DNA from 3 places in the Anoxybacillus ayderensis genome. Region 1 is predicted to be linked to each of the others. Evidence: riboswitches for the same ligand, from Rfam matches in the RefSeq annotation. Region 1 holds a riboswitch; each other region holds the start of a gene.
The links. Region 1 has a riboswitch for cobalamin ahead of metE (5-methyltetrahydropteroyltriglutamate--homocysteine S-methyltransferase). Riboswitches for the same ligand answer to the same signal wherever they lie in the genome.

Region 1 (10,188 bases):
GAAACATAAGCACGAGCACCGCAATTCCACCTGCAAGCAATAACCCGATTTTTTTTAACATCCCTTTCGCCTCCTTCCTTGCTTTCATCTTACCGATTCTTATCTTTCTTCATCATGTCCCATAGCTATATTTTCAACTACGACTCAAGGCGTATTTTTATAATGATGAAAGTCGTTTCAATTCTTATGCGAAGGAGGTATAATAGTAATAAAACAAGAGTGTGTATAAGCATGGCACGAGGCATATCGTATCAAGCGAAAGACATTTTGTTCAAATCATTAAGTGAGTTGTACAAAAATCAAGCACTCGATGTATACGGACTCCACGGACTCCCTAAAATTAAAGCATTGTTACCAAATGAGTTTCCAGCTGTCCAAGCGAGCACGAAGCGATCGGATACGCTATTTCTTCTTGAAGACGACTCCATTCTTCTACTCGAATATGAAAGCAACAATCGATTTATCGCTAACCATCTAAAGTACCTCGATTATGCTTACCGACTATTAGACACATATTATAAAACAGAGAAACAAATTCGACCGATTCGTATTGTTGTTATTTACACGAGTGATGTCACACGTGTTGAGGAGCAACTACATGCAGGCGATGTATTCATTTCCTCAAAGGCAGTATTACTTTGTGAATTCAACGGCGATGCGATTTTTCATGCAATTGAAGAAAAAATTCGCAACAATGAACCGTTAACTGCCGAAGAAACGATGAAGCTCATTCTCGTCCCACTCATGCAGAGCCGCTACGATCGACAAACGATGATTGAAAAAACGATTGGACTCGCAAAAGAAATCACAGATGAGCCGACACAACTGCACATCATCGCTGGCGTTTTAACAGCTACCGACAAATTGATTGACGAGCACTATGCAAAAAAAGTAAAGGAGTAGATGAAAATGAACAAAGTCCTACGCTTGCTTGTCGAAGAATTAGAACAAGAAAAAGAACTAGCTGTAAAAGCTGCAATGGAAGAAATAGAGGAGAGAATGAAACAAACCTTGCAAGAAACAGAAAAGAAAAAGGCCATCGACATCGCTAAAAATCTTTTAGATGTTTTACCTATTCACGAAATAGCAAAACGGACAGGTCTTTCGATTGCAGAAGTTGCTGACTTAGCAAAAGAAATGGAAGCATCGCTTCATAACAAAGAGCCGCAATAAAACAAAGCGGCTCTTTTTTTTTTGCATAATTTCAAAATTAGGTCTCCGTTATACCAATATGTTAAAACACTTAAGACTCTATCTGTCCTTTGTATTTATGGTTATGTTTTAAAGCACTTTTATTAAAAAATAGTAAGATAACGCTCAAAACTATACCTATTCCTATTATAGGTAGTAGTCCTTCATAAAAATAATCACCTAAAAAACCGAAAACCGTATTCCCTATCGGCATAAAAACTATAGCAATAGTGAATATAAAGGAAAATACCCTTCCTAATAGCGTTTTATCAATATTAGTTTGTATATAAGTGAAAAAAGGACATTAAACCTTGTTAAGAAAAAACCGAAGAAAAAGATTACTCCATATAACACATAAAGATTATTAGAGAACACCAATAAAAGAAAAACACTACCACATAGAATTAACTCCCTAGAAATATGAACTAACTGAGATTTCCCTTTCGAAAAACTTAAAAAGAAAGCACCTATAATTCCTCCTAATGCTTCCGATGATAGTGCTAAACTGTACACAGTACTATCTTTGTATAAAGAATTAACTAGTACAGGTAAAATGATGTTATAACCCGCTATAAAAAAGTTTACCAAGGATACCGCTATAAGTAATCTTATCAATAATGGATCTCTTTTTACATACTTAAACCCATCAATAAAGTCTTCAAAGTATGACTTTGCTTTACTAGACTGAGCATAACTGTATTTAATAAAAAATTCCATCAAGGCAGATATTAAAAAAGAAACACCATTAATTACAAATATCATACTTATACCAATAAAATCTAAAGAAAGTAGCCATGCACCTACTATCGGTCCTGAAACTTTAATTATTTCTGAAGATGTAGTGAGATAGGAGTTAATTTTTTTAATCCGATTCTCATCAATTATCTCAGGAATAATTGCTCTCATTGTAGGCGAAAACAATGAAAAGGAAATACTCAATGCAATATTAACTGCTATAACTAACGGAATGTTTAAGCTGCTATCATCTGCAAAAAAACCTAATAGTATACACATTGTCCCAGCTATAACATCCATTAATATGAGAATATTCCTTTTATTAAACCGATCTGAAATCACTCCACCAAAAAGATTGATGAGTACAGATGGAATTAGACTAATAGCGGTTATCATGCCTAAAATTTTTGCACTACCAGTCATAACTACGATCCACCAATTCAAAGCCATTGTGAAGATCACATTCCCTAGCTGAGAGATGGAGTTACCAAAAAAAACGAGAAGTTCATTTCTACTAAACATACTATCCCCCATAATAGATGATTTGTTTACGGCTTTTACACGAGAAATCTCTATTTTTCGACTGCTGAGTGACCGAACAACATCGCTCCTAGACAAATGTATTTGTCTAGGAAACGGTCGGTTGTTCGATGCTTTGTTACACAAAGGCGTGACGAAAACAATCTTTTAGCTTCCTTCTGGCAGTCGAAAAAATAAAGTTAAACTTCCCAATTGCAAGTAAATAAAAAGGACTGGATTTTTACTAGAATGTTATGAGCTCTGCCTGTTTTTGAGGATGAGACAACCATTCTTTAAACAGGCAAAGTTAAATTATTTTTCCTTCATTACTTATCTAAAGTACTAGTAAAGATGCGTTCTTCGCATACATCAAGGTCTTTATATATTTTTTCATCTAAGTTAGCTGGTTTGTTTAAAAACGCGATATAGATATAGTCTTTTGTTGAAAAAGAAGTTATAAAAAACGGATTATCTCTTAAAGTACTTAAGTTTTTTCTCGTCTCTTCTAATGAATCAAACATAACATTTAATTGTTCATTTTTAATTGTTCCTAAGTAGTTTGTCTTAGCAATAGGATTGACACCGTAGAGACGGTATAAATCTTTGTGAGTTTCGCTCATATTTGGAAAACCTTTTGCAAACAGATAAATTGGGTTGAATCCATCTCTATACATGGAATAAACTTCTTCCATTCTATCTTTAAATTCCTCAAATGTTTCCTCTGGTTTTCCCAGAAGAACCATCGAAGTATGATAATCACCAATACAGTTACTGAAGTCTAAATCTTTATATTTCCTTATGTTAACGATTGTTTGATAGATGAACTCTTTTTGTCCAATAACCCTAGATAGAATCTGAGTACTTATATAATTCATTTTATCTATTATGTCGAATGTTGTTCTAAGTTTGTTATCAAAATGAAACTTCAATAATAACAAATCGTCACTGCTTTGTACTTTCACTCTATTGTCATTGACTTTTAAAAGTTTTTTTGTGTAATCACAATTACTGATGTACGCTAATTTGTTTTTGCTCTCCATGAAATCTATGAAATCTTTATATTCTAATCTATTTCCTAATTTATGACCGTTTAATAAATCCATAAATTGTTTAATCAAAATGTGTTTGTTAGATAAATCTGCAATGTTGTGGGATAACACAAACACTACAATGTACTTTTGTTGCAATTCAAAGATCGCAACGGTATATAGTAGCTCATCCAAAGGACTTTTTAAGACGACTTCTGCCATAGTCTTCGTCATTTCGTCAACGAGTAAGGTTGCGCTATCATAAGAATATTCAGATAGGTCAAATAACGGTATTTCATAGCTATCCATATCTAATTTAACCTGTTTAAATACAACTTGTTCACTCTCCAGAGAAATGACAGACCTTAATAGTTCATTAGATAAAATGATATCCTTACATGCTTGAATAACCCTTTCCAATTGAAAATCTTTTTTCACGTCAATTTTGATGTCAATCGCACTATTAAAGTTGTCTTTAATGTAATTCTTTTGATGATAATATACTGGATAAACTTTCTCTATTGTACCTATCGATTTATTGTTCTTATAGTATGAGCTAGAGATTTGCGATTTTATATGATCGATGTTAATATCTTCAGCCGTCTTTTGAAACTGCTTAGTTACTTCATTTTCCTGCTCTAACCTCTTTTCTATATAACCTGCTAGTTCACTAACATTCTGGTGGTTATATAACACAGATTCATCTAAGTTAATGTTGTAATAATTCTCTAGCTCTATAATGACAGAGATGACATCTAATGAATCTCCGCCTAAATCAAAAAAGCTATCATATAAAGAAATGCTATCTACATGTAAAGTTTCTCTAAATATACTTAAGATTTTCTGCTGCGTATCACTAACATCATTTTGAATAACATTGTGTATCATATCAGCATCATCATGATAAGACATAAGCGCCTTCGTATCTATTTTTCTGTTAATCGTTAGCGGAAATTCATCTATCTGTTTATAAAAGTTTGGAATCATATATGACGGCAAAAAGTTTTTCAAAATCTTCTTTATATCGTCGGGTACGATTGCTTTTTTCGCTTGATAAAAGCAATAAAGTTTATTGTTTTCATATAACACCTTAACCATGTTTATTTCTTTTATTTCTTTTAAAATAATATCTTCGATCTCCCCCAGCTCTACTCGAATCCCATTTATTTGAACCTGATAATCTTTCCTTCCTATAAACTCTATGTTTCCATCTTTTAATCTTTTCGCATAATCCCCTGTTTTATAATATTTCTCTCTATCTATAAATAGGAATTTCTCATTATTGATAGTAGGTAAGTTTAAATATCCTTCAGCAACCCCATTACCAGAAATGTACATTTCCCCCTGAACACCTATCGGCACCTCAATTCCGTTAGAGTCTAAAATTTTAATTTGCACCCCGTCAAGTTCCTTCCCAATCGGAACGGTTGAACGATTAAAGTCATGATCAATTCTATAACGCGTTGCATATACTGTACATTCAGTTGGACCATATAGATTTTCAATACAAACATTTTTTAAATACTTAATAGCTTTATGGGCAAGGGAAGCTTTGAACTCTTCACCTGCTACCATTAAATATTTCAAGTTTCTATCTAATTTATCAATATCATCCTCATTTAATTTATCTAGCATCAAATTTAAAATCGCAGGCGAAAGTGCCATATGCGTTACTTTATGAACTTCTATTAAATGGGCCAGTTTTCTAAAATTACGTGAGTTCTCTTGTGTCGGTATTACTAAAGCTCCCCCACCGTAGATCCAACCAAAGATTTCAACAACCGAAACATCGAAGGTAAATGGGGTTGATAAAATATACTTGTCACTTCTAGAAATCGGATAGTATTTCTGCATGTTATTTAGTATATATTCTAAATTCGAATGCGTAACTTTAACACCCTTTGGCTTCCCTGTACTTCCAGAGGTATACATTAAATAAGCGAATTCGCCCTTTTTTTCATCAAATGAGTCTGAGTAATCTGAAGTAATAATATTTCTAACATGAATTTGTTTCACGTTCACATTTAACAAATCATTCGTATTTTTCAGAATGATTTTGCTATTAGAGTCTTCCAATAGCATATTAATGCGAAGAACTGGATATTCTGTAGATATAGGTAGATAAGCAGCACCTACCTTTAACACTCCCAAAATGCTTACGATCATTTCAGGACATGGAGGCATATAAATTGGGATAAAGGTATTTTCACTGTAATTGTTTTTATATAAATAGTTTGCCAATTTTGATGATAGTTCATCTAATTGTTTATAAGTCATTTTCTGACCTTCATATATAATAGCTGTAGCTTCAGGTATTTGTGAAACTCTCTCTTTGAATTTTGCTAAAACATTGCCCAAACAAATCACTCCTAACTAATAATTATTTTTTCTTATCCATGGTGCTAGGTCGAGCGCTGGTGTAACAAGTGAATAGACCAACAAGATTCCATCGAGTGCCACTTCAAACCTTGAAATAGAGTTGGCACGAATGTCTGTGGTCCGATATTGGTCGGCTAGAATGGAGAACATCGTTTCAATCACTTTTCGATATAAACATTATTGTTATTGAGCAAGAATACAAATCCTTCTTTTGTTGAGGTAGAAAACACACCCCTTACCAAGTACATATTTTGGAAATAAATAAAAACAACTTCTTTTTTAAAATTTTAGAATATATATGAAATAATTTATTTTTTATAAATGCAAAAATATAACAAAAGAAGAAAAAAATCAATACTTTTTCATATGAATTTACTAATAAAATATCAATATTAACTTAAAAGAAAAATATACCCATTTACCGCGACGTCATATCTCTAAAAACCACACAAAAAAATATTTCAGTTGAAAAAAACAAAAAGTTCGTTTATTCTGAATTTTATACAACAACATAATAAGTTCACGCAACAGGTGGTTCACAGATGCTGTGAATCTTAAAAGGGAAGTTTGGTGAAAATCCAACACGGTCGCGCCACTGTGATGCAGAGCTGTTTATCACAATCCACTGTTTCATGCGAAATGGGAAGGAGATAAACAGCGATGAAGCTAAGTCAGGAGACCTGCCTGTTGTATGCACTTACGACCTACGCGTCATAGGGAGGAGTGAGGACATATGATCTTGAGGCACTTCATGTATCTCAATACGAGCTAGCTATGCCCTCCTTCTGTTTGGAAGAGGGTTTTTTCGCTTGATTGGGATATAAATGACTGGAGGTGCTTAACTTGTTCATCCGTAGTTCAAATGTAGGGTATCCGCGCATTGGTGAGAAAAGAGAATGGAAAAAAGCGTTAGAATCTTTTTGGAATGGGCAAATCAACGAACAGCAATTCATAGAAACGATGGAACACATTCGACTTGATTCGATTCGTAAACAAGTAGAGAAAGGAATCGACCTTATTCCAATCGGAGATTTTTCTTTATACGATCACGTGTTAGATACAGCATTTATGTTCGGGTATATTCCAGAGCGATTTCAACAAATAGACAATGCACTCGAACAATATTTTGCGATGGCACGCGGTACAAATGGACAACATGCGCTTGAAATGACGAAATGGTTTAATACAAATTACCATTACATCGTGCCTGAAATCGGGCAAACGAAGCCGAGATTAGTAGAAAATCGGCTATTAAAAGAATACAAACTAATAAAAGAAACATTCCATATTGAAACAAAACCTGTATTGCTTGGACCGATTACATTTCTTTTGCTTTCTAAACAATACGAACGAAATGAGTGGCGTAAACATCTCGCCCAGTTAGTTCCTGTTTATGTGGAATTATTCAAACAACTAAGCGAAGCGGGCGTGTCATTCGTACAAATCGATGAACCGATTCTCGTTCAAGATATAGATGATGACATAGTCGATGCATTTCGTGATGTATATGAAGTTTTTCATCGCGATGTACCAAATATAAACCTTATTTTACAAACATATTTTGATAGCGTATCGCATTATCGTGAAATCGTTGCTTTACCTGTCGCAGGCATTGGGCTTGATTTCGTGCATGACGATGGCGAAAACGTAAAACATATAAACATACACGGATTTCCAAAAGATAAAATATTAGTTGCTGGGATTGTAGACGGTCGCAATGTATGGAAAAGCTCGCTTGCACAAAAAGCAACGCTCCTTCATCATTTAGCAGGCGTTGCGGAACAACTCATTATTCAACCGTCTTGCAGCTTACTGCACGTCCCTGTCACGACAAAACATGAACATGCATTGCCAACGGAACTTGTCAGCACTTTATCTTTCGCTGATGAGAAATTAGATGAGATACGTATACTTACAGAATATATGAAAGGAAACGCAACAATCGACGAGCTAATCAAATACGATGAACAAACAAACGCTTATTTCACTAAGTTCCGCAAACAACAAGAACAAACAAACGACATCACTACCGTTCCGTTAAGCCGAACACCTTACAACGAAAGAAAAAAAGCACAACAAGCACATTTGCAGCTTCCACTTTTGCCGACAACGACGATTGGCAGCTTCCCGCAAACAAACGACGTGCGCCAAGCTCGGATGAAGTGGAAAAAAGGCGAATGGAACGACAAGCAATATAAGTCGTTTATAAAGAATGAAATTGCAAAATGGATCAAGATTCAAGAGCAGCTACAACTTGATGTACTTGTTCACGGTGAATTTGAACGCACAGATATGGTTGAATTTTTCGGCGAAAAATTACAAGGAATGGCATGCACGACAAACGGTTGGGTGCAATCATACGGATCGCGTTGTGTTCGTCCACCTATTATTTTTAGCCATATTGCCTACCAACAACCGATGACCGTAGAAGAAACCGTGTATGCTCAGTCGCTGACGAATAAACCTGTCAAAGGAATGCTGACAGGTCCTGTAACCATTTTAAACTGGTCGTTCGTTCGCGACGATATTTCACGAAAACATGTGCTGATGCAACTCGCCCTCGCCATTCGTGAGGAAGTATTGCAGTTAGAAAAGGAAGGCATACGCATCATTCAAGTCGATGAGCCAGCGTTACGGGAAGGATTGCCGCTCAAAAAAGAGAAACATGCATCATATTGGAAAGATGCCGTTATGGCGTTTCGCCTCGCTACCTCATCGGTGAAAGAGGAAACGCAAATTCATACACATATGTGCTATTCCCAGTTTGAACATATGATGCATATTATTGATGAGCTTGATGCGGATGTCATCTCCATTGAATCGTCGCGAAGCCACGGTGAACTTGTTTCATCATTTGAAACATATGAGTATCAAAAGGAAATTGGCTTAGGGGTGTATGACATTCATAGTCCGCGCATTCCGACAAAAAAAGAAATAAGTGAGCAAATCGAACGGGCACTTCGCGTTCTTCGTCCAGAACAATTTTGGGTCAATCCCGATTGTGGATTAAAAACGCGAAAAGAAAAAGAAGCTATCGATGCACTCAAGGCGATGGTGGAAGCCGCACACGAATATCGCCAGCAACTCTTGGCTTATGGAGGGATGAAAGCATGGAAGTGAGCGTCGAGCAGTCGAAAACGATTCAAACACGGCTCGTATTGCCTTCTGATACGAACCATCTCGGCACGATTTTTGGCGGTACGGTTTTAGCTTATATTGATGAAATTGCGGCAATATCCGCCATGCGCCATGCACGAAAAGCAGTCGTCACAGTTTCGATCGACAAAGTTGATTTCATTTCGTCCGCGAAAGTAGGCGATATTTTAAAACTCGAAGCATTCGTCTACTCGACCGGACGCACATCAATGAAAGTATTCGTCAAAGTCGAAACAGAAGATTTATTTACAGGCGAACATCACTTAACAACCACATGCTTTTTAACAATGGTCGCCATCGATCAAAACAAAAAACCGACCCCTGTTCCGAAAGTCATCATTAGCGAACAGGAGGAACAAATCGTACAACTGTATCAACAAAACAATAAGGTATAAATGTTTATACCCATGGCGCTAGTTGAGAGCTAGTGTCATGGGTTATATTCATTTGTTTATCCATGCCAATGCCGATAATATGAGAATCATTGTGATTATTTTGACGAACAGGCTCTTTAAGTCTATTTTTTATTTTTTATGTTAGCGAATTTGCTCATCTACAGTAATAGAAGTTTTATCATGGATTTTAGGTACTACCCAGTAAATAATAATTGCTGGGAATAGAAAAATGGCAGCTACCAAAAATGTTGTTGTTAGTCCAAATTTTACTGCAATAATTCCAAAGATAACACCAGATAAGATTTCTCCTAGGGCACCAACTCCTGAATTTAAAGAAAATAGAGTACTTTTGTAATTATCTAGGAAAAATTTATTTAAATAACTGTAGATGAGCAATTTTCATAACAATAATCACCATATAAAAAGAGACAAACAGGGTACCCCTTATACCACATGGAGCTGTTTTTTTGACAACATCAATGGGAATATCTTGCTTTGTTGCATGGTAAATGAACCCGACGAGACGATGCCTTTTCTTCGTTCGGAGAAGATCAAGCCCGGTAGAGAAATCCTGGTTGGACTCGACTATACTGTACACATAAGCGAGATGCACCAAAATCCAATACCGTTTCACCGCCCGAACCTGACGAACACGGTACCCATCGAGATTCAGCTGGTCTTTCGCTTGACGAAAAAAGCATTCGATCGACCAACGCTCGGCATAGTAGCGCAAGATGTCTTCATCGCTTTGCTCCCGATCGGTGCTCAAGACGCAGTGAAGATGT
Region 2 (10,188 bases), on a different contig from region 1:
CCGTGTTGTCGCAAAAATTGAATCATTTCTTGCTTTGCATCATCACAACGATAATCAAGCGGAACATGCCGATTGACAAACATTGTTGCCCAGCGCGTTCCACCGCCAACGAGCGCAGAGGAAAGCACTTTAAACGGTTTCGCTGTTTCAATGACGATCATCGTTTCATTTTGCTTGACATGCCATAGCACATCATTCATAGGCTGCTCTAAAAACGGAACGAACGTCACAAGCGGTTTTGGCAACACCGGATGCTCATATCGTTTCATGTTTGTTTCAAATATGGATGCAATCATCGATTCATTTAACAACTCTTTCGGTGTACCGCATGCAACAGCTTCTCCATCTCGCAAAAAAAGAAGGCGATCACAATAGAGCGATGCAATGTTTATATCGTGAAAAATAGCAACGATCGTCAGCTGCGATTGCTTTAATAAATTAAGCAATTTAAATTGTTGTGCCACATCCATATGGTTTGTCGGTTCATCTAGGAGCAATACATGCGGTTGTTGTGCCAGCGCTCGAGCAAGCGCGGCACGCTGACGTTCTCCACCGCTTAACTGCTCTAATAAAGCATGTTGTTTATGCGACAATGTCACCGCATGGAGTGAGTCGCTAACGACTTGCTCATCTTCCTTTGTCCATTTCGGAAAAAGAGTTGATTGATAAGGATAGCGACCGAGCTCAACCATTTCTTTCACTGTATATCCAAACGAAACATCTGTATGTTGCGGCAACGTAGCGATCAATTTTGCATATTGTTTCGGCTTATATGTTTCAATATGTTGACCACAAACAAAAATGTCCCCTTGCTGTAAAGCAAGTTCGCGGCTTAACAGTTTTATTAACGTCGTTTTTCCTGATCCGTTTGGACCTAAAATACCGAAAAACTCTCCTTCATATACTGTAAATGAAACATGTCGTAATACTTGTTTTTCACCATATCGATACGAAACATCCTTTACATCAATCATGTTGATCCCGTCTTCCGTCTTAAACTTTTAAACAACAATATCGCAAATAAAGGGGCGCCGATGAGGGCGGTAATGACCCCGATCGGCAACTCTCGCGGTGAAACGATCGTTCGCGCGACGACATCCGCTAATACTAAAAACGTTCCGCCGTATAAAAAGGAGAGCGGCAACAATTTTCGATGGTTCGCCCCGCAAATGAGACGAGTCATATGGGGAATAACGAGCCCGACGAATCCGATCGTTCCTGATACAGCTACCGCCGCTCCTGTAAGCAAGGAAGCGCTAAGTAAAATCGCTAGCTTTTTTTGTAACAAATGTACGCCAATATTGGCAGCGACCCGCTCACCGAATGAAAAGGCGTTTAACTCGCGAATATGTGCAAATAAACCGAGAGAACCGATGATAAAAAACGGAACAAATAAAGACACGTACGACCAGCCGCGCATCGCGACGCTCCCCATGAGCCAGCTAATAACTTGACGCAACTCTTCGCCGCTAAAAGCGACCATAAGCGAAATGAGCGAACCGAAAAACGCATTCATGATAATGCCGATTAAAACAATCGTCTCCATCGCCATATTTCGTTCCGCAAGCCGTGCAAATAATAAAACAAACAATAATGTCACGAGCGCAAATATAATGCTGACGATCGGGAGCGTAAAACGTCCGAGAATCGAAAACTGAAGCTGAAAGAAAAAGACAAGCACGGCGCCAACGGCTGCCCCAGACGACACCCCGATGGTATACGGATCGGCCAGAACGTTTTTCAAAAGTCCTTGAAACGCTACCCCTGCAAGTGCTAAAGATGCCCCGATCAGAAAGGCGAGTATGACTCTCGGTAAACGAATCGCAACAATAATTTGCGAAACGGTGGCAGGAACATTTGTCGGCGTATGAAACAACTGATGTAATAGCGTCTCCCATATAGAAGAAAAGGGAATCGATTGTGATCCAATCGATACCCCTAACAACAAAGCAAACGTTGCAATAAGCAATGCGCTCATGTAATTATTTAAAAATGTCTGGATAAACGACTTTGGCAATTTCTTCGACCCCTTCAGCTAAACGTGGTCCCGGACGAGAAACTAAATCAGAATTGACATCGTATACTCGTTTATTTTTAATTGCAGGGACATCTTTCCAAGCTGGGCGAGCGAGCACTTGCTCGACAGCGTTCGGTGTGTAATAACCGTATGTTGTAATAATGACATCTGGATTTAGCGCCACTGCATCTTCTTCTGTAAACATCGGCCATCCTTCTTGATCGCCTGCTGCATTTTTTGCATGAATGATCGTTAACATTTCATCCATAAATGTTCCTTTTCCAGCGGTATAAATTTCAGGTGCAGGAGAAACTTCCACCCAAACGGTTGCTTCTTCTTTTACTTCTTTTGCTTTTTCAGCAATGGCATCAATTTTTTGCTTCATTTGTTGCACAACATCGGCTGCCTCTTTCTCTTTCCCTGTCGCTTTCCCGATCAGTTCAATCGACGCATATACATCGTTGAACGATGTGGCGTTTGGCACTACAATAACTGTAATGCCCGCATCTTTTAATTGCTTTAATCCTTCCTCAGAATTGTGAGCGCTTGATGCATGCGCAAGCACAACGTCTGGTTGAAGTGAAATAATTTTTTCAACATTAAACTCCATACCACCAATTTTTTCTTTGTTTTTCACATCTTCTGGATAGTTATCAAAATCGCTTACACCGACAATTTTGTCACCAAGCCCTAACGCGTATGCAATTTCTGTATTGCTCGGAATGAGCGAAACAATTTTTGTCGGTTCTTTTTCAATTGTGACATCGCCAACCGCATCTTTTACCGTAACCGGAAATGCAGCCTCCTCTGTTTTCGCCTCTTGCTTCGTTTCTTTTGCTGGCTCCGCGTTATTGCTGCACGCTGCTAATCCGAGCGTCAATACGAGCGCAAGAAGCCACACATATTGTTTCCATTTCTTCATCGTTTTTCCCCCTTTTATGTATATCAAATAAAAAAGCTCATTCCAAATGGAATGAGCTGGAAACAACAAAAGACAACAACTTCCCCTTGTCGTTTCGCCGTCTCACTCCCCGAAGACGCGAATGACGGTGCAAAAAGGCAGGTCTACTGACTTATGCGTCATCCTACTTTGAAGCCTTCCCGTACAAATTGTACAGTGGCGATTTTCATTTCGTCAGCATTTACAGTTGCGGGGACAGTTCTGGACTTGCACCAGATTCCCTATTAAGTCTACTAGGTTGCCCGTTCGACACCTTTTTGCAACGAATGTATGTAATTGTCGAACAATTTCTACGTTTCTATCATAGCGAAAAATATCGCTGATGACAATAAAAAATTTCTATTTCAATGGCAATGTAAACGTAAACGTCGTTCCTTCTCCTAGTTTGCTATGGACAGCAATCGTTCCTTTATGCGCTTCAACGATGTTTTTCGCAATCGCAAGACCTAAACCTGTACCTGAGCGACCGCGCGTGCGCGCTTTATCCGCTTTATAAAAACGCTCAAACACAAAAGGCAAATCTTCTTCTGCGATGCCTGAGCCAGAATCTTGCACAGAGATGCGCACGACTTCTTCCCCCGCATCGACAATAACACGTACTTCGCCACCGTTATCTGTATGACGAAGCGCATTATCAATTAAATTCGTCAACACTTGTTCAATGCGGTCGGGATCGAACGAAACGATGAGCTCATCGTTCATTTCAACAAGCAAACGAACTCCTTTTTCTTTCGCTAACGCTTGAAACTTATGAATGATGCGCTCGATATACGGTCTAAGCGGCACTTGTTCTTCATGGAGCGTTAAATGACCTGCTTCCATGCGCGCTAAATCAAGCAAATCGTTCACAAGACGACCCATGCGCAACGATTCGTCATAAATCACCTTTGCCAATTCTTTTTTCTCTTCATCTGTCGCGGCAATATCATCGACGATCGCTTCACTATACCCTTGCAACATCGCAATCGGCGTGCGCAACTCATGCGAGACGTTTGCGATAAAATCTTTGCGCAACTTATCAAGCCGTCGTTCCTCCGTCATATCGCGAAGCACCGCAACGGCTCCCCGAATGACCTTGCCGTTGTATAACGGCGTCATAACAATGACCCAATTGCGACCTTGTAAAGCCATTTCTATCGCTTGTTCTTTTTCCTCCACTACCGCTTTCGTAAACAATTCATTCACTTCGGGAGGAAGTGGCAATAAATTATCGCTTTGCCCTTGCTCGTAATACCACGCTTGTAAAAATCGGTCAGCTGGTGGATTTGTAATGAGCACTTCACCGTTTCGATTGAATGTAATGACACCATCGGCCATGCTACTTAAAATGCTTGCTAACTGCTCCTTTTCTTGATTTAACGCATTAATATGAAACTGCAACTGCCGTCCCATTTGATTAAAAGCCATCGCCAGTTCCCCAATTTCATCATGAGTGACGATCGGCACTTTTGAATCAAATTTTCCACGCGCAATTTCGAATGCTACTTGCCTCATTTTTCGAAGCGGAGCTGTAATGCGTGTAGATAAGAAAAAGGCGAACACGGTCGTTAACACAATGGCGATAAACGCCGCAAGAAAAATAAATTTTGTCGTCTGTCTTGTCGTTTCTTCGACCGCTTTTAACGACTGGTATACAAATACCGCGCCATTTCCATCCGATGTATGAAGCGGAACGCCGACAATAAATAGTTCATTATATTCGTCGTTTCGCATCGTTTGATTTGGCATAAGCGTCCGTTTCACTACTTTTTCGCCATTAAATACGCGCCCTAACTGTTGATCTTGCTGAATGAACGATAGTGGCAAATCCGGCAGTTTTTCATTTGGTGAATACCAATAATGACGATCATCGATAATGATCATTAACTTTGATACATCATCCACCATCGTCCACGCAATGGAGCGCGCAAACGGCTCGTCATGTTCAGCGACGACCCGAGCCACTTTTGTCGCTTGTTGGGTAAGCTGATCACTTGTTTTTTCTAAATAATATTTTTCAAAAAAACCGAGCAATAAGACGGTTAAAATAAAAAGGACGAAAGCAACAAGCAACAAAATCGTCAGCCATAGTTTGCCGACTACACTACGCCATAACGCCATCATTCATTCACGACCTCAAATTTATACCCGACACCCCAAACGGTGACGATCATTTTCGCCGCAGCTGGCGACACTTTGTTTAGTTTTTCACGCAATCGCTTGACGTGTGTATCCACTGTGCGCAAGTCACCGAAAAATTCGTAATGCCATACTTCTTTTAGCAACTGTTCACGGTCAAACACTTTATCTGGCGATTTCGCTAAAAAGTGAAGCAACTCATATTCTTTCGGAGTTAAACTGACTTCATGTCCGTCCGCGGTCACACGATGTGCATCATGATCAATTGTTAAATGTGGGAAAACAAGCACATCCCGTGCTGTCGTATCCGTCGGTACGTAGGAAGCGTTGGCTGTGCGTCGAAGCAACGCTTTCACACGAAGCACGACTTCACGCGGGCTGAACGGTTTTACAATATAATCGTCTGTTCCTGCTTCAAACCCTTGCACGCGGTTCGCTTCCTCTCCTTTTGCTGTCAACATAATGACAGGCGTTGCTTTTTTCTCACGCAACTGTTTACATACTTCAATCCCATCTTTTCCTGGTAACATGAGATCAAGCAAAATTAAATCATAATCATTTTCAAGTGCTAACGCTAGCGCTTCTTCGCCGTTTTCCGCCTCATCAATGACATATTGTTCACGTTCTAAATACATGCGAAGCAAGCGGCGAATCCGTTCTTCATCATCCACAACTAAAATTTTAATTTCCTTCTCCATGATGTCATACCTCCTCTTTTTCTATTGTACAAAACCGCCAAACTTTTTTCTACTTCTCATAAAGAAAAGCGCAAAGCGCCCGCCTATCGGCGAAGAGCGCACAAGCCCCACCGAGGAGGCTGTCGCCGCCGCAGTGTGGGGCGGAGCGACTCGAGCCGATGGCGCTTGGAGCTAGACATCAACTCAAAATTTTATACTTTCTTATCTTTAAAAAAACGCCTTCATAGCGAAGGCGTTTTTAAGATCCAGCATATGAGTGTAAGCCAGCAATGACTAAGTTTACCGCCACTAAGTTAAACATAATGATCGCAAAACCAATAACCGCAAGCCATGCGGAACGTTCACCATGCCATCCTTTCGATAGTCGCAAATGTAAAAAGGCAGCATAAAACAACCACGTAATGAGCGCCCATACTTCTTTCGGATCCCAGCCCCAAAAGCGCGTCCATGCGATTTGTGCCCAAATCATCGCAAAAATAAGCGCACCGAGCGTAAATACCGGAAAGCCGATCGCTACGGAACGATAGCCAATTTCATCAACTAAATCTAAATTGACGTTTTTTACAAGCGGTTGTAACGCGGCTGCAATACGTTTGCGTAAAAGAAGGCGAAGCAAGCCATATAACGCAAGGCCAGAAAATAAAGACCAAATGACCGTATTTAATTTCCGCGCGTTAATGATCGCTGGCATGTCCACAAGCGGCTTCATGCGTTCTTCCGTTTTTAGCACTCCTTCATGCGGACCAACAAGCGCAGGCATATGGTATACCATTTCATCTTGCTTGCCATTTTTATCGATCCACTCAAACGTTGCTTCATAACCAGCAACGCGAAACGATGTTGTGACGATGACAAAACCAAGCGTACTAATTAAGAAAAATAATACAAATTCAAGCCAAAACGTTCGCTTACTCGGTTTCGATTGATCGACAACGCGAATTAAATAAATGAGTCCCGCGGCAAAACTAATCGCTAAAATCGCTTCTCCAGCCGCTGCTGTCGTCACATGAATATGCAACCAATCGCTTTGTAAAGCTGGGATGAGCGGCGAAATTTCCCGTGGAAACATGCTCGCATAAGCGATAACTAAAATGGCAATCGGTAAAGTAAATAAGCCGAGCAAGCTCGTTTTGTAAATAAAATAAATGACGATAAACGCTCCGACAAGCATCATGCCAAAAAATGTTGTAAACTCAAACAAATTGCTGACAGGTGCATGCCCAGCGGCAATCCAGCGCGTAATAAAATAACCGAGTTGAGCAATAAATCCAACGATCGTCACAAAAATCCCAATCGTTGCCCAACGGTCTACCCCTTCTTTCTTTTTGACTCGAATCGCGCCACCAAAGAAAAGCGTTGCAACTAAATAAAGAACAAAAGCCACGTATAGTAACGTGCTACTTAGCTGAACCACGATGTTCCCCCCTTATGACCGCTTGTCCGCTTGATCGATTGGCATGACAAACGGCGTATCGTTAAATATACCTTCAAGCTCTTTTTTCAGTCCAAACCAGTTTTTATTCGTATGTGCGGCAACGAGTACTTCGTCGTTCATCCGTCGAATCCATACGCGACGATGGTTCCAATACATTCCTTGAATAAGGCCGATCATAAAAATCGCGCCACCAACGCCTAAAATCCAAAGTGTAAAATCACGACGCACTGTTAATGCCGATACGTTTCGTGTTTCAATATTCGCAAATGCCATCTTATATTTGTTATTACCAAGCGGCTCAATTGTTTGACGAATGGCCGTGAAGCTCACTTCGCCTTTCGGACGATCTGGTGCAAACATTTTAAATACGAACGCTGGATTGTTCGGTACTTTCGAGCGCGTATTCGGATTGCCGTTTTCATCAAAATAAAAATCTGGAAAATAGCTTAATAGTTGTACTTTATATCCGTTACCAAGGTCATATTCTTTTTCTGGTTGAATTAAATCAACTGTAATTGTGCCAAACGATTTGTTCGTTTCCTTATCGGTGAAATGAAACGACATACTTTTTAACTCATCTAGCTTAAAATCAACTTGGTATAATGCGTAATAATCGTGTTTTAACGGTTCATTAACCCGAATTGAAAAACTTTTTATTTTTTTTAATTTCGGCTCTTCGCCCGCAACGACTGGACCAATACGTTCGTATAATACGACGTCGGTTTGATAGTTTTTCGCCATCATTCCGCTACCGACGCGATCAATCGCTGCTTGAAACGCTTCTTTCTCTTTTTCTTTCTCATAGACTTCAAAAATAAACTTTTTATTTTCTAAAAAATATTTTCCGTTCGTTCCCGGAATTTCTTTTATTTCTCCTTCACGAATCCACATGCTTTCGTCGACATACATGCCCGGAACGAAACGAAGCATCGCACCGATTAAAAAAATGATAAGCCCAATATGATTCACATACGGTCCCCAACGAGAAAATCGCCCTTTTTCAGCTAAAATATTTCCGTTTTCTTCTCGAACGCGATAGCCACGCTTTGTTAGCTTGTCGACGACGTTTCGAAATGCCGTTTCATCATGTTTTACTTTCGCGCGACTAAATAGACGTTGTCTTTGTAAAAATTGCTCGTTGCGCGTCACTCGTTGATTGTTTAACGCACGATATAGCGGTACAACACGGTCTAAACTACAAATGACAAGCGATACGCCAATGAGTGCAATAAGCAACATGTACCACCAAGAACTATACAAGTCATGAAAGCCAAGCGCATAGTACCATTTTCCAAGCAAACCGTACTGCTGCTCATAATATTCCGCTGGTGATACGGTTGGCGGAATGTACATTTGTTGCGGATAAATCGTACCGATCGCGGAAGCAACTAGCGTAATGACAATGAGCCAAACCCCAACTTTGACAGATGAAAAAAAGTTCCAAATTTTATCAATGATCGTTTTATTGTACGTTTGTGAACGGCGCGCGCTCCCTTCATAGCGCATATCTAACAACGCTGGCACTTCTTCGAGCGGCTTACCACACGCTTCACAAAGCACTGTTCCGATCGGGTTGACATGCCCGCATTCACATTTTACTTGTTCCATGTTGAAAACCCCTTACGGCTTAATTCGTTCCATATATTTTTTTACATCTTCTTCTGTCATCGTTCCTGTAATAATGTCTACAATTTTTCCGTCTTTGTCGATTAAAAATGTCGTTGGCAGCGGGTTAATATCGTACGCATTCATCACTTGATCTTGTTGATCAATGACAACTGGGAACGTAAGCTGAAAGCGATCAACGAATGTTTGTACCGTCACTTTCGCTTCCCCAACGTTAACAGCAATCACTTCTACCCCTTCATTTTTATATACGTTGTATTGACTATTGATGTGTGGCATCTCTTTTTCACACGGTTTACACCACGTTCCCCAAAAGTTTAAAAAGACACCTTTGCCACGGTAATCGGATAGTTGAATTTTGTCGCCATTTAAATCAGTAAGTACGAAATCTGGTGCTGAATCGCCCACTTGAATCGCTTTTTTCTCGACAAAAACGTTCGAATAAATCGTATAGCCGATCGCTGCAAGCATGATGGCTAAAATGACTGTTCGAAGCCAAAATCGCTTTTCTTTCATCGCCAACTCTCCTAATAAACCGTTTTCATCAACCTCATTATACAAGTTACCACTATATAAATAATGAAAATTATTTGAACAAACTGTGACAAAATTATGATACATACGGTGAACCAGCTAATGCAAGGGCACGCAATTGCTTCACTTCATGTGGTGACAATTCGCGGTAATCCCCAGGATTTAAACCTTTTAAATCTAAAAAGGCGTAACGTTCCCGCTTTAACTTTAAAACAGGGTGACCAATCGCTTCAAACATGCGGCGCACTTGACGATTGCGTCCTTCATGAATGCGAAGCTCAACAATGGCCGTCTGTTTTCGCTTATCAATTGATAATACTTTTGCTTTCGCTGGCGCTGTTACACCGTCTTCTAACATGACACCTTTTTCAAGTTGTTTCATTTTTTCGCGCGCTGGAATGCCTTTTACTTTTGCGATGTACACTTTTTCAATTTCGTAGCGTGGATGCATTAATATATTCGCAAACTCCCCGTCATTTGTTAACAACAACAACCCTGACGTATCGTAATCTAACCGCCCAATCGGATAAATGCGCTTGTTTACATGTTTGAAAAAGTCGGTCACTACTTTTCTTCCTTTTTCGTCTTTTACGCTAGAAATAACACCGCGCGGCTTGTACAGCAAATAATATACCGGCTCTTCGCGCTCAAGCGGAATGCCATCTACTTCAATGCGATCTTGTGGACTAACTTTCACTCCAAGCTCTGTGACAACTTTTCCATTTACTTTCACTTTTCCTTCGACGATCAATTGCTCTGCCTTTCTTCGCGATGCTACACCTGCATGAGCAATGACTTT
Region 3 (10,188 bases), on a different contig from region 1:
CTTTACCCCCCGGGAATTCCCAGCCTCGTACAGCGTGATTGGTCAATAACCAACGACCGTTGTACCGACAAATAACAAGAACATGTTTCGGATGTCGTGAAAAAGGATGGTCAGAAAAAGAAAGTCGAACGTTGTATCCGTAGTCATCTTGAAATACAATCATCGCCGTCTACCCTCAACTGCATGTTTTCTTCATTGTACCACACAATCAAATGGCAGACAGCTTTTATGACTGGATGACTCCCATCGTTTCAATTTGTTGTCTCGCTTCTTCATCTCCAAGCTCATAAATGAGTTCGTACACTTTTTTTATCGCATGATCGTACCCATCATTCGGACGGTCATAATGATATTGCACATATGGCACATGTGCGCGCCAAAACGATTGCCAATCGGATGAATACATTTCATCAAAATACTCTCGCAATTGAATAATTTCTTCATCTGTCGCTTCAATTCGAAATTCCCACGGCGAAGCAGTTTTTACCTGCGAAATTTCACCGCGTGCCACCGACACATAATACGTTTTTTTCATCGCCCCACCTCTTTTCCATTTGTTACGGTTAGTGTGGGTCGATCCATTTGTTTTCATGCAAAAAAAGCATAGGACAATCCCCTATTACCTTCAAAGTGATGGAACAAGAAAAAGGTGGGGAATCCCACCTTATCCAAGAAACGATTTTAACATCCACACGTGTTTTTCTAAACTTTGATGAATGCCTAAAAGCATATCACCTGTCGTTTCATCATTAATTTCTCCAGCATAATCCATGCCGTCTTTGAGCTCATGAATCATCGTTTCAAAATCACGAACGATTTCTGCCACCATTTCCTCGGCTGTTTCATTTCCTTTTGCTTCATGTACAGACGCTACCGCTAAATACTCTTTCATCGTCGCTAACGGCTTTCCACCTAGCGCCAATAAACGCTCCGCTAATTCATCAATATGTAGTGCAGCTTCATTGTATAGCTCTTCAAATTTTGTATGCAACGTAAAAAATTGTGGACCTTTCACATACCAATGGTAGTTGTGCAGTTTCACATATAATACGTTCCAATTCGCAATTTGTTTGTTTACAATGTCAATTAATTTTTCCTTCATATTCATTCCCTCCTCAAGTATAAACTTTCCCCTTCTTCATTGTAGCAAACAAAAAAAGTTTTGGAAAATAATACGCTTTTACATTAATATAGAATATGGAGGGTTGCATATGTTGCTCACTTTTATCATTTCCATCATCATCGTATTTGTCGTGCTCATCTTAAGCGTTTTAACGATTTCAAAAGCATACAAATACAAACATACTATCGATGAGTTGCCAACTGAAAAAAACAAAGGTTCAGACATGTGACGCCTGAACCTTTGTTTTTTAGCCAAACACTTTTTTCAATTCTTCTTTTGGTTGCGATAGCCAGTAGCGCATGAGTCGCTTTGCTTCTTCTAAATCATGCAACTTCGCTTGGCCACACTCTTTTTCTGTTGCAGCTGGCACTTCTGTGACGGTTAGCGCCTCATTCATTGTTGCCTCTAGCAAGTCAATAATTTCTTCAACGGTTGGCGTGCCGCTAACGACTAAATAATAGCCTGTTTGACATCCCATTGGCGAAATATCAATAATATCAAAATGGTCGTATTTTTCGGCGTGCTTACGAATGTGCACCGCTAGCAAATGCTCGAGCGTATGAATCGCTGCAGGCTGCATTGCTTCTTTGTTAGGCTGACAAAAACGAATATCAAATTTATTCACAACACCGTCGCTGCCAACTTTATGAACGCCGCAATGGCGAACGTACGGTGCTTTGACCGCACAATGATCAAGCTCAAAACTTTCTACTGAAGGCATACCTCTCACCTCTTTTTCAAATGTTACGTTTTTATCATACACAAAAGTCCGACTTTTTTCATCTTTTTTTGTTGGAATGACTTCATTCAACTATGTTACAATAAGCAAAAATAGGGGTAGGTGTATGATATGAAACATATGCTCATTTTACTTATTCGTTTTTACCAACGGTTCATTTCCCCTTTAAAACCGCCGACGTGCCGCTTTTATCCGACTTGTTCACATTACGGATTAGAAGCCATTCGCCGTTTCGGTGCACTGAAAGGTGGCTATTTAACGATTAAACGTATCTTAAAATGCCATCCGCTTCATCCTGGTGGATTTGATCCTGTCCCAGAGAAAGAGCAAAAATAGTTGTTCTTTCTCTTTTTTTTCGATATGATAGACGTTGTAAATCGTAATAATTACGTTTTAAGAAAGGAGAAACATGATATGAAAGTGCCTGTAACCGTATTAAGCGGATATTTAGGTTCTGGAAAAACAACGTTGCTTAATCATATTTTAAACAATCGTGAAGGGTTAAAAATTGCTGTTATCGTCAACGACATGAGCGAGGTGAATATCGACGCTGAGCTCATTAAACAAGGCGGGTTTTCACGTACAGAAGAAAAGCTTGTGCAAATTCAAAACGGCTGTATTTGCTGTACGTTACGAGAAGATTTAATGAAAGAAGTCGAAAAACTTGTTAACGCTGGAGACATTGATTACATCGTCATCGAATCATCCGGTATTAGCGAACCGATTCCTGTCGCTCAAACGTTTACGTACATCGATGAGGAGTTTGGCATTGATTTAACGTCAACATGTCGATTAGATACGATGGTTACCGTCGTCGATGCCAATCGTTTTTGGCATGATTTTGCCTCCGGTGAAACGTTATTAGATCGCAAACAGGCGGTCGACGAAACAGATACGCGTGAAGTTGTCGATTTACTAATTGATCAAATTGAATTTGCAAACGTGCTTATTTTAAATAAAATCGACTGCATTTCTGAAGAAGATGCAGACGAATTAGAAGCGCTCCTTCGTAAATTAAACCCAGAAGCAAAAATCATTCGAACAACATACGGAAAAGTGGCGCTTCGTGACATTTTAAACACTCGTTTATTTGACTTCGAAAAAGCGAGTCAATCAGCTGGATGGATCAAAGAACTAAATGAAGAGCATACACCAGAAACAGAGGAATACGGCATTTCTTCTTTCGTATATCGCCGCCGTCGCCCGTTTCATCCCGAACGGCTTATGCATTGGCTCGAACAATGGCCAGTTGAAATCGTTCGCGCCAAAGGCTTTTTCTGGCTCGCTTCCCGCAACAATATGTGCGGACTTCTTTCACAAGCTGGACCGTCCATTATGATTCAAGGGGCTGGGGAATGGATTGCAACATATCCTCCACATGAACGGGAACAAATTTTGCAAGAAGAACCAGAGTTGCGTGCAAAATGGGACGATACGTACGGCGATCGCATGACAGAGCTCGTATTGATCGGCATTGATATGGATGAACAAACGGTTTCTTCTTCTCTTGATGCATGTTTATTAACAGACGAAGAAATGAAACAAGATTGGTCTACTTTTGTTGATCCGCTTCCACCATTTACAAGTGCATCATAGTTTTCAAATCGTAACGATTACGATATAATAAGCTAGGAGAAAAAGGATGTTTTCATAAACATCCTTCTTTTTCGAGAGGAGGAAAAAAACATGAAATTACGTGCAATGTTAACTATTATACTTGCAAGCACACTCACATTATTTGGTTGCAATCAAAAGGACAATGCAACTCCATCAACTAGCAAAGAAACAGACGATCAACTTATCATTTATACAACGGTGTACCCACTTCAAGACTTTACCGAAAAAATTGGTGGCGAGCACGTTCGTGTCGAAAGTGTATACCCTCCTGGCGTCGATGCACACACATATGAGCCAACAGCAAAAACGATGCAACAAATTGCTGATGCGCACGCTCTCATTTACATCAGTCAAGGAATGGAAGGATTTGTCGATCGTATGAGCAAAACGCTAGAAAATGAGCGTGTGAAGTTCGTACAAGCAACGGAAAACATACAATTGCTTCCATCCAATCACAATCATGAAGACGAACATGCCCATGAAGATGAACATGCCCATGAAGATGAACATGCCCATGAAGATGAACATGCCCATGAAGATGAACATGCCCATGAAGATGAACATGTTCACGGAGATATCGATCCGCACGTCTGGTTAGATCCGATTTATTCCATTCAAATGGCCGAAACGATTAAACAAACGTTAACAGAACTTAAACCTGAAGCGAAAGACGATTTTGAACAAAACTTCACTTCGTTAAAACAGCAGCTTGAACAACTCGATCAACAATTTCAACAATTGATGAAAGAGGCGAAAAGAAAAAATATTCTTGTTGCTCATGCCGCATACGGCTATTGGGAGAAACGATACGGCTTAAAACAAATAAGCGTGACTGGACTATCACCGACAAATGAGCCGTCACAAAAACAGCTTACTTCTATCATTAAAAAAGCAAAAGAGCACGACATACAGTATATCTTTTTTGAACAAAATGTTACATCAAAAATTGCTGAAGTCGTAAAAAATGAAATTGGAGCGGATGTACTCATTCTTCACAACTTAGAGGCGCGCACAAACGATGATATCGCAAACAACAAAGATTACTTTGCGATCATGAATGACAATATATCGGCATTAAAAAAAGCATTACAATAAGCGATCGTTACGGTCGCTTATTTTTTTGCATATTTTTTCCCTTTTCAAATCAAACTAGGAAACGACAATGTATGGAAAGGGATGAACATTTCGGTATGGATCACGTATTAACAGCAAGAACGTTATTTGGCACAACGATGGCGTTTCATATTATTTTTGCGACGCTTGGGGTCGGTATTCCGCTTATGATTTTATTTGCCGAGCTACTATATCAAAAAACGAAAGACAATGACTATGCCCTTATGGCAAATCGTTGGACAAAAGCGCTCGCTATTTTGCTTGGCGTAGCGATTCCGTCTGGTACTATCGCAGGAGTACAACTTTCACTTTTATGGCCAGGCTTTATGGAAGTGGTCGGTAAAGTGATGGCGCTGCCGTTTCAAATCGAGATTTATGCGTTTTTCGTCGAAGCGTTATTTTTATCTATTTACGTATACGCAGCTGACCGCATTTCTCCAACGATGCGCATCATCAGCTTGACGCTTGTTGCCATCGGAGCAGCCGCTTCTGCCATTTTAATTACGAACGTTCACGCTTTTGAAGGAACACCGACAGGCTTTCGTATCGAAAATGGGCAAATTGTTGACGTTAATCCGTGGGAAGCATTTTTTAATCCAAGCTTTGCCGTCACAGCAACACACGTCGTTTTGTCAGCGTATATGACAGGTGCGTTTACGATCGCTTCAATCGCAGCATATCACATGTTGAAAAATAGACACCATGAACGCATCCAACTTTTTTATAAAAAAGCGCTCATGCTCGGTTTAACAGTTGGCGGCGTATTTTCTTTACTAACAGCCATAAACGGGCACGAATCGGCTCAACTTCTTCATGAATATCAACCAGAAAAATTAGCTGCTGCTGAAGGATTGTTTGAAACACAGTCGCACGCCCCGCTCGTCATCGGCGGTTTTACGGACCGTGAAACACAAACAGTCAAATGGGGAATTGAAATTCCATGGTTGCTTAGCTTTTTAGCAGGCAATCGTTTCGATACCGTCGTTGTCGGGTTAAATGATTTTCCAGAAGAATGGTGGCCACCGTTGTTTGTCCATACACTTTTTAATGCAATGGTCGGAATTGGCATGTTTCTTCTCCTTCTTTCGATTGTCGGATTCGTTTGGCATCGCATAAGAAAACAACACATATTTCCGAACTGGTTTATGTGGACAGTTGTTACTGCTGGACCGCTCGCTCTTCTCGGCATTGAATTTGGCTGGATTTTTGCTTGCACAGGGAGACAGCCTTGGGTCATTTATCGCATGATGACAACGGCAGAAGCTGTAACACAATCAACAAATTTAGGAACGCTTTTTCTTCTGTTTACGTCCATTTACGTATTTTTACTCATCGCGGTCGTGCTCGTCTTGCGCTCGTATTTCCGCCGCCATCCGATTGAACAACACTTATCTACGCACATGTAGAAAGGAGCAAGATGATGACAGATGAATTAATTGCCATTTCAATTTTATGGGGATTTATTTTTATTTACGCGGTCATGGCGACAATGGACTTTGGAGCAGGGTTTTGGTCAATGGTATATATCAATCGTCCACAAACGAAAGCAACGAAAATCGCAAACCGATATTTGTCGCCGACATGGGAAGTGACGAACGTCTTTATCGTTGCCATCGTCGTGGCGCTCGTCAGCTTTTTTCCTGGAGCAACGTTTATGCTTGGAACCATTTTACTTATCCCGGGAAGCATTATTTTACTTTTGCTTACTGTACGTAGTGCGTTCCTCGTCTTTTCACACGTTGCTCCTAAATATGAAAAAGTGCTCGTTTACATTTCTGGCATAAGCGGTTTGCTTATTCCAGCGTTTTTAATTAGCGTGTTACCAATTACACACGGGTCTTTTGTTGAAACAATGAATGATGTCAATCGTCTTCGGCTCGATCGCCTATTTACAAGCCCACATGAATATGCGTTTATCGCCTTTGCGATTACAAGTACACTCTTTCTTTCGTCGCTTTTATTAGCAGACTACTCAAACGAAGCAAATGAAATCGAAGCGTATACGATTTATCGCCGCGATGCGCTCATCATCGGTCCGTTCGCTTTGCTCTCCTCTATTCTCATTATGGTCACGATGCGAAATGAAGCGCGTTGGCTATATGACGGAATGATTGCACGTTGGCCGTGGCTTGCCGCTTCTGTCATGTTATTTCTCTTAGCTGGTGGGGCGCTTTTTCTTCCATCATGGAAAAAGAAAAACGGACGTGGAATGCCACGCCTTGCGGTTGTAGCCATCGTCTTGCAATATTTTTGTGCAAGTTACGCATACGGAAAAGCTCATTTACCGTATATGATTTATCCGAATGTGACAATCGAATCCGGATTTACGCATCCGAATACGTTTCGTGCTCTTTTTGTGACGTACATCGTCGGCTTTGCAATTTTATTTCCAGGTTTCATTTATTTTTGGCGGCTGTTTATGAAAGACCGGCGCTATTTAGCAAATGATGAAAAATAATGATTGCAAATGTTGAAATTTTTCGTTATAGTTTTAAACGTAAACCTTTTTATACAACATATTGTGATGAATAAACAAAACAACAACTATATATTGAAACCGGCAAGTGAAGGTGTCCGAACGGACTTAATAGGGAATCTGGTGCGAATCCAGAGCTGTCCCCGCAACTGTGTGCGCAGACGAAATGGAAACAACACCACTGTATATGTCAGCTTTTCAGGCGCATATATGGGAAGGAATCCAAAGTAGGAAGAAGCGCGAGTCAGGAGACCTGCCTTCCTTGTATCGTTTCATATTCTTCGGGGATTGAGAAGATGAAACGATGGTGAAAGCATGCCTTTTTCCATCGTTTCATCCGCTCAACGAGAGCGGATGTTTTTATTTTTTAGGGGAAGGGATGTTATATGGTGTACATAAAACAACAAACAGAAGTAAATGAAGAAACGATCCGCACATTATTGTTTCCTATTTTCAAAGACTTTCCGCACTTAGCGAGCGAGCGATACATCGAACGTACTGTCCGGGCACTTGCCCATACGCAGCGATACAACGATATGATGAATAAACTCATTTTAAATGCGCTTGATGAAATCACAGTAGAACAGCCGGATTGGACGTTTGTTGCAGCTCGTCTTTATTTGCAACAGCTATACGACGAAGCAGCTAAAAATCGTGGCTATGATGTATCCGACACATATCGCTACTTTTATGAATTGCAAACAATGCTTGTTGATCTCGGCATTTACGACTCTTTTTTATTAGAACGATATACGAAAAAAGAACTGCAAGAAGCGAGCACATGGATCGACGCGAAAAAGGACGAGCTATTTACATACATCGGATTAAAAACGCTCGTTGATCGCTATTTAGCGAAAGGGTATAGCGGCGAGATTTACGAACTGCCCCAAGAGCGCTTTTTAACGATTGCTTTAACATTAATGGCATATGAACATCCGACAAAACGAATGGCACTAGCGAAAGAAGCGTATTGGGCGTTATCTAATCAATATATGACCGTCGCTACGCCAACTTACGCAAACGCTGGGAAGTCATATGGTCAATTATCGAGTTGTTTTATTGATACAGTAGACGATAGTTTAATTGGCATTTATGAGTCGAATACGGATGTCGCTCGTCTATCAAAAGGCGGTGGAGGAATTGGCGTATATTTAGGAAAAATTCGTGCGCGCAATTCCGATATTAAAGGATTTAAAGGCGTCTCCTCTGGCGTCATTCCTTGGATGCGCCAATTAAACAATACCGCTGTATCGGTTGACCAACTCGGTACGCGACAAGGAAGCATCGCGGTATATTTAGACGTTTGGCATAAAGACATTTTCTCGTTTTTAGACGCGAAGCTAAACAACGGAGACGAACGAACAAAAGCTCATGATTTATTTTATGGCGTATGCATTCCTGACTTATTTATGGAACAAGTCGAAAAGCGTGGCGATTGGTATTTATTTGACCCACATGAAGTGAAAAAAGTAATGGGATGGAAAGATAAAAATGGAAACCCATTAGGATTGGAAGACTTTTATGATGAAGAACGCGGAGCTGGTTCGTTCCGTGAAAAATATGAGGAGTGTGTGAATCATCGAGCGTTAAGTAAAGAGCGTGTTCCTGCTATCGAAATTATGAAACGAATATTAAAGTCTCAGTTAGAAACGGGCACGCCTTATATGTTCTATCGTGATGAAGCGAATCGCATGAACCCGAATAAACACGCAGGCATGATTTATTCTAGCAATTTATGTACAGAAATTATGCAAAACACGAGCCCAACGATCGTCACAAAAGAATATACAGAAGATGGAGAGATTATCGTTCATAAAAAACCGGGCGACTTTGTCGTTTGCAACTTATCGAGCATCCATTTAGCACGCGCCGTACAAGATGATGTGTTAGAACGGCTAATCCCGATTCAAGTGCGCATGCTCGATAACGTTATCGACTTAAACGAAAAACGAATTGAAGTGTTGCAAGCGGTCATCACAAATAAAAAATATCGCGCCATCGGCTTAGGAGCATTTTCTTGGCATCATTTATTAGCGTTAAAAGGGATCAAATGGAACAGCGAAGAAAGTGTACGACTGGCTGATCGGTTGTTCGAGAAAATTGCTTACCTCACGATCAAAGCGAGCATGGAGCTTGCGAAAGAAAAAGGAGCATATCCGGCATTTGAAGGCTCGGATTGGCACACAGGAAAATACTTTGATCTTCGTGGATATTCCTCCCATGATGAGTTAGACTGGGATGGATTGAAGAAGCAAGTCATGCAATATGGTATGCGTAATGGCTATTTAATGGCGCCTGCGCCAAACGCTTCAACATCCGTTTTAGCAAACGGAACGGCATCATGCGATCCTGTGTTTAACCGTTTATATTTTGAAGAAAAGAAAAATTACAAAATTCCTGTGACCGTCCCTGATTTAAACGCAAAAACGTTTTGGTTTTACGATAACGCCTATGAAGTGGATCAAAAGATGAGCATTCGTCAAAATGCAGCAAGACAAAAACATGTCGATCAATCGTTAAGTTTTAATCTATATGTATATAACACGATCAAAGCGAAAGACTTGCTTGACTTGCATCTCACCGCATGGAAAGAGCGGTTAAAATCGACGTATTACGTTCGTAGTACCGCAGTAACGATTGAAGAATGCGACGTTTGTTCATCGTAGGGGGATAAAAAATGAACGTCCTTATTTGTTACACATCGAAAACAGGGAACACAAAAGAAGTCGCGCTGTTAATAGAAGAAGCTTTTTGCTCATCCGGACATGCAGTGAAAACGATCAATGTTGAACATATGTTTGCGATCGAATCGCTCATTCATGAAGCACAACTTGTTTTATTCGGTTCATATACGTGGGGAAATGGACAACTTCCGGATGAAATGAGAACGATACTTCGTTTTCTTATTAAAGATCGAAACCTTTCTTTGCCTCCTGTTGCGCTGTTTGGTACAGGAGATCAAATGTGGCCATACTATTGCCGCGCTGTCGATGAAATGGCGTACCATTTACGAAAAGTGACGACGGTGCTCGGCACGTTAAAAATTGAACAATCCCCACGCGGCCATCAACAACATTTGCCGGCTGTTTTCGTCCACCAACTACTCAAGGAGGTTGAACG

Region 2: another riboswitch for cobalamin. It lies ahead of HNR63_RS10790 (ABC transporter substrate-binding protein); the one in region 1 lies ahead of metE (5-methyltetrahydropteroyltriglutamate--homocysteine S-methyltransferase).
Region 3: another riboswitch for cobalamin. It lies ahead of HNR63_RS06785 (ribonucleoside-diphosphate reductase subunit alpha); the one in region 1 lies ahead of metE (5-methyltetrahydropteroyltriglutamate--homocysteine S-methyltransferase).

What each region holds. Positions count from the first base shown of each region.
Region 1 is NZ_JACDUV010000012.1:1,849-12,036, reverse strand. Features, by position in the region: gene HNR63_RS13230 (lmo0954 family membrane protein) at 1-61, opposite strand, end outside; partial or broken gene HNR63_RS13225 (RpnC/YadD family protein) at 232-1,173, shown strand; gene HNR63_RS13220 (MFS transporter) at 1,447-2,448, opposite strand; gene HNR63_RS13215 (amino acid adenylation domain-containing protein) at 2,772-5,831, opposite strand; cobalamin riboswitch at 6,365-6,554, shown strand; gene metE (5-methyltetrahydropteroyltriglutamate--homocysteine S-methyltransferase) at 6,696-8,972, shown strand; gene HNR63_RS13205 (acyl-CoA thioesterase) at 8,963-9,403, shown strand; partial or broken gene HNR63_RS13955 (MFS transporter) at 9,545-9,796, opposite strand; partial or broken gene HNR63_RS13200 (transposase) at 9,848-10,188, opposite strand, start outside.
Region 2 is NZ_JACDUV010000007.1:30,411-40,598, reverse strand. Features, by position in the region: gene HNR63_RS10800 (adenosylcobinamide amidohydrolase) at 1-974, opposite strand, end outside; gene HNR63_RS10795 (FecCD family ABC transporter permease) at 971-2,017, opposite strand; gene HNR63_RS10790 (ABC transporter substrate-binding protein) at 1,983-2,939, opposite strand; cobalamin riboswitch at 3,059-3,250, opposite strand; gene HNR63_RS10785 (ATP-binding protein) at 3,318-5,081, opposite strand; gene HNR63_RS10780 (response regulator transcription factor) at 5,078-5,794, opposite strand; gene ccsB (c-type cytochrome biogenesis protein CcsB) at 6,033-7,208, opposite strand; gene resB (cytochrome c biogenesis protein ResB) at 7,221-8,837, opposite strand; gene resA (thiol-disulfide oxidoreductase ResA) at 8,850-9,371, opposite strand; gene rluB (23S rRNA pseudouridine(2605) synthase RluB) at 9,466-10,188, opposite strand, start outside.
Region 3 is NZ_JACDUV010000004.1:23,230-33,417, reverse strand. Features, by position in the region: gene ytkD (RNA deprotection pyrophosphohydrolase) at 1-163, opposite strand, end outside; gene HNR63_RS06830 (hypothetical protein) at 227-535, opposite strand; gene HNR63_RS06825 (Dps family protein) at 665-1,102, opposite strand; gene ytzI (YtzI protein) at 1,212-1,352, shown strand; gene HNR63_RS06815 (S-ribosylhomocysteine lyase) at 1,371-1,844, opposite strand; gene yidD (membrane protein insertion efficiency factor YidD) at 1,974-2,198, shown strand; gene HNR63_RS06805 (GTP-binding protein) at 2,277-3,458, shown strand; gene HNR63_RS06800 (metal ABC transporter substrate-binding protein) at 3,549-4,574, shown strand; gene HNR63_RS06795 (cytochrome ubiquinol oxidase subunit I) at 4,646-5,998, shown strand; gene HNR63_RS06790 (cytochrome d ubiquinol oxidase subunit II) at 6,013-7,050, shown strand; cobalamin riboswitch at 7,144-7,344, shown strand; gene HNR63_RS06785 (ribonucleoside-diphosphate reductase subunit alpha) at 7,455-9,734, shown strand; gene HNR63_RS06780 (flavodoxin domain-containing protein) at 9,746-10,188, shown strand, end outside.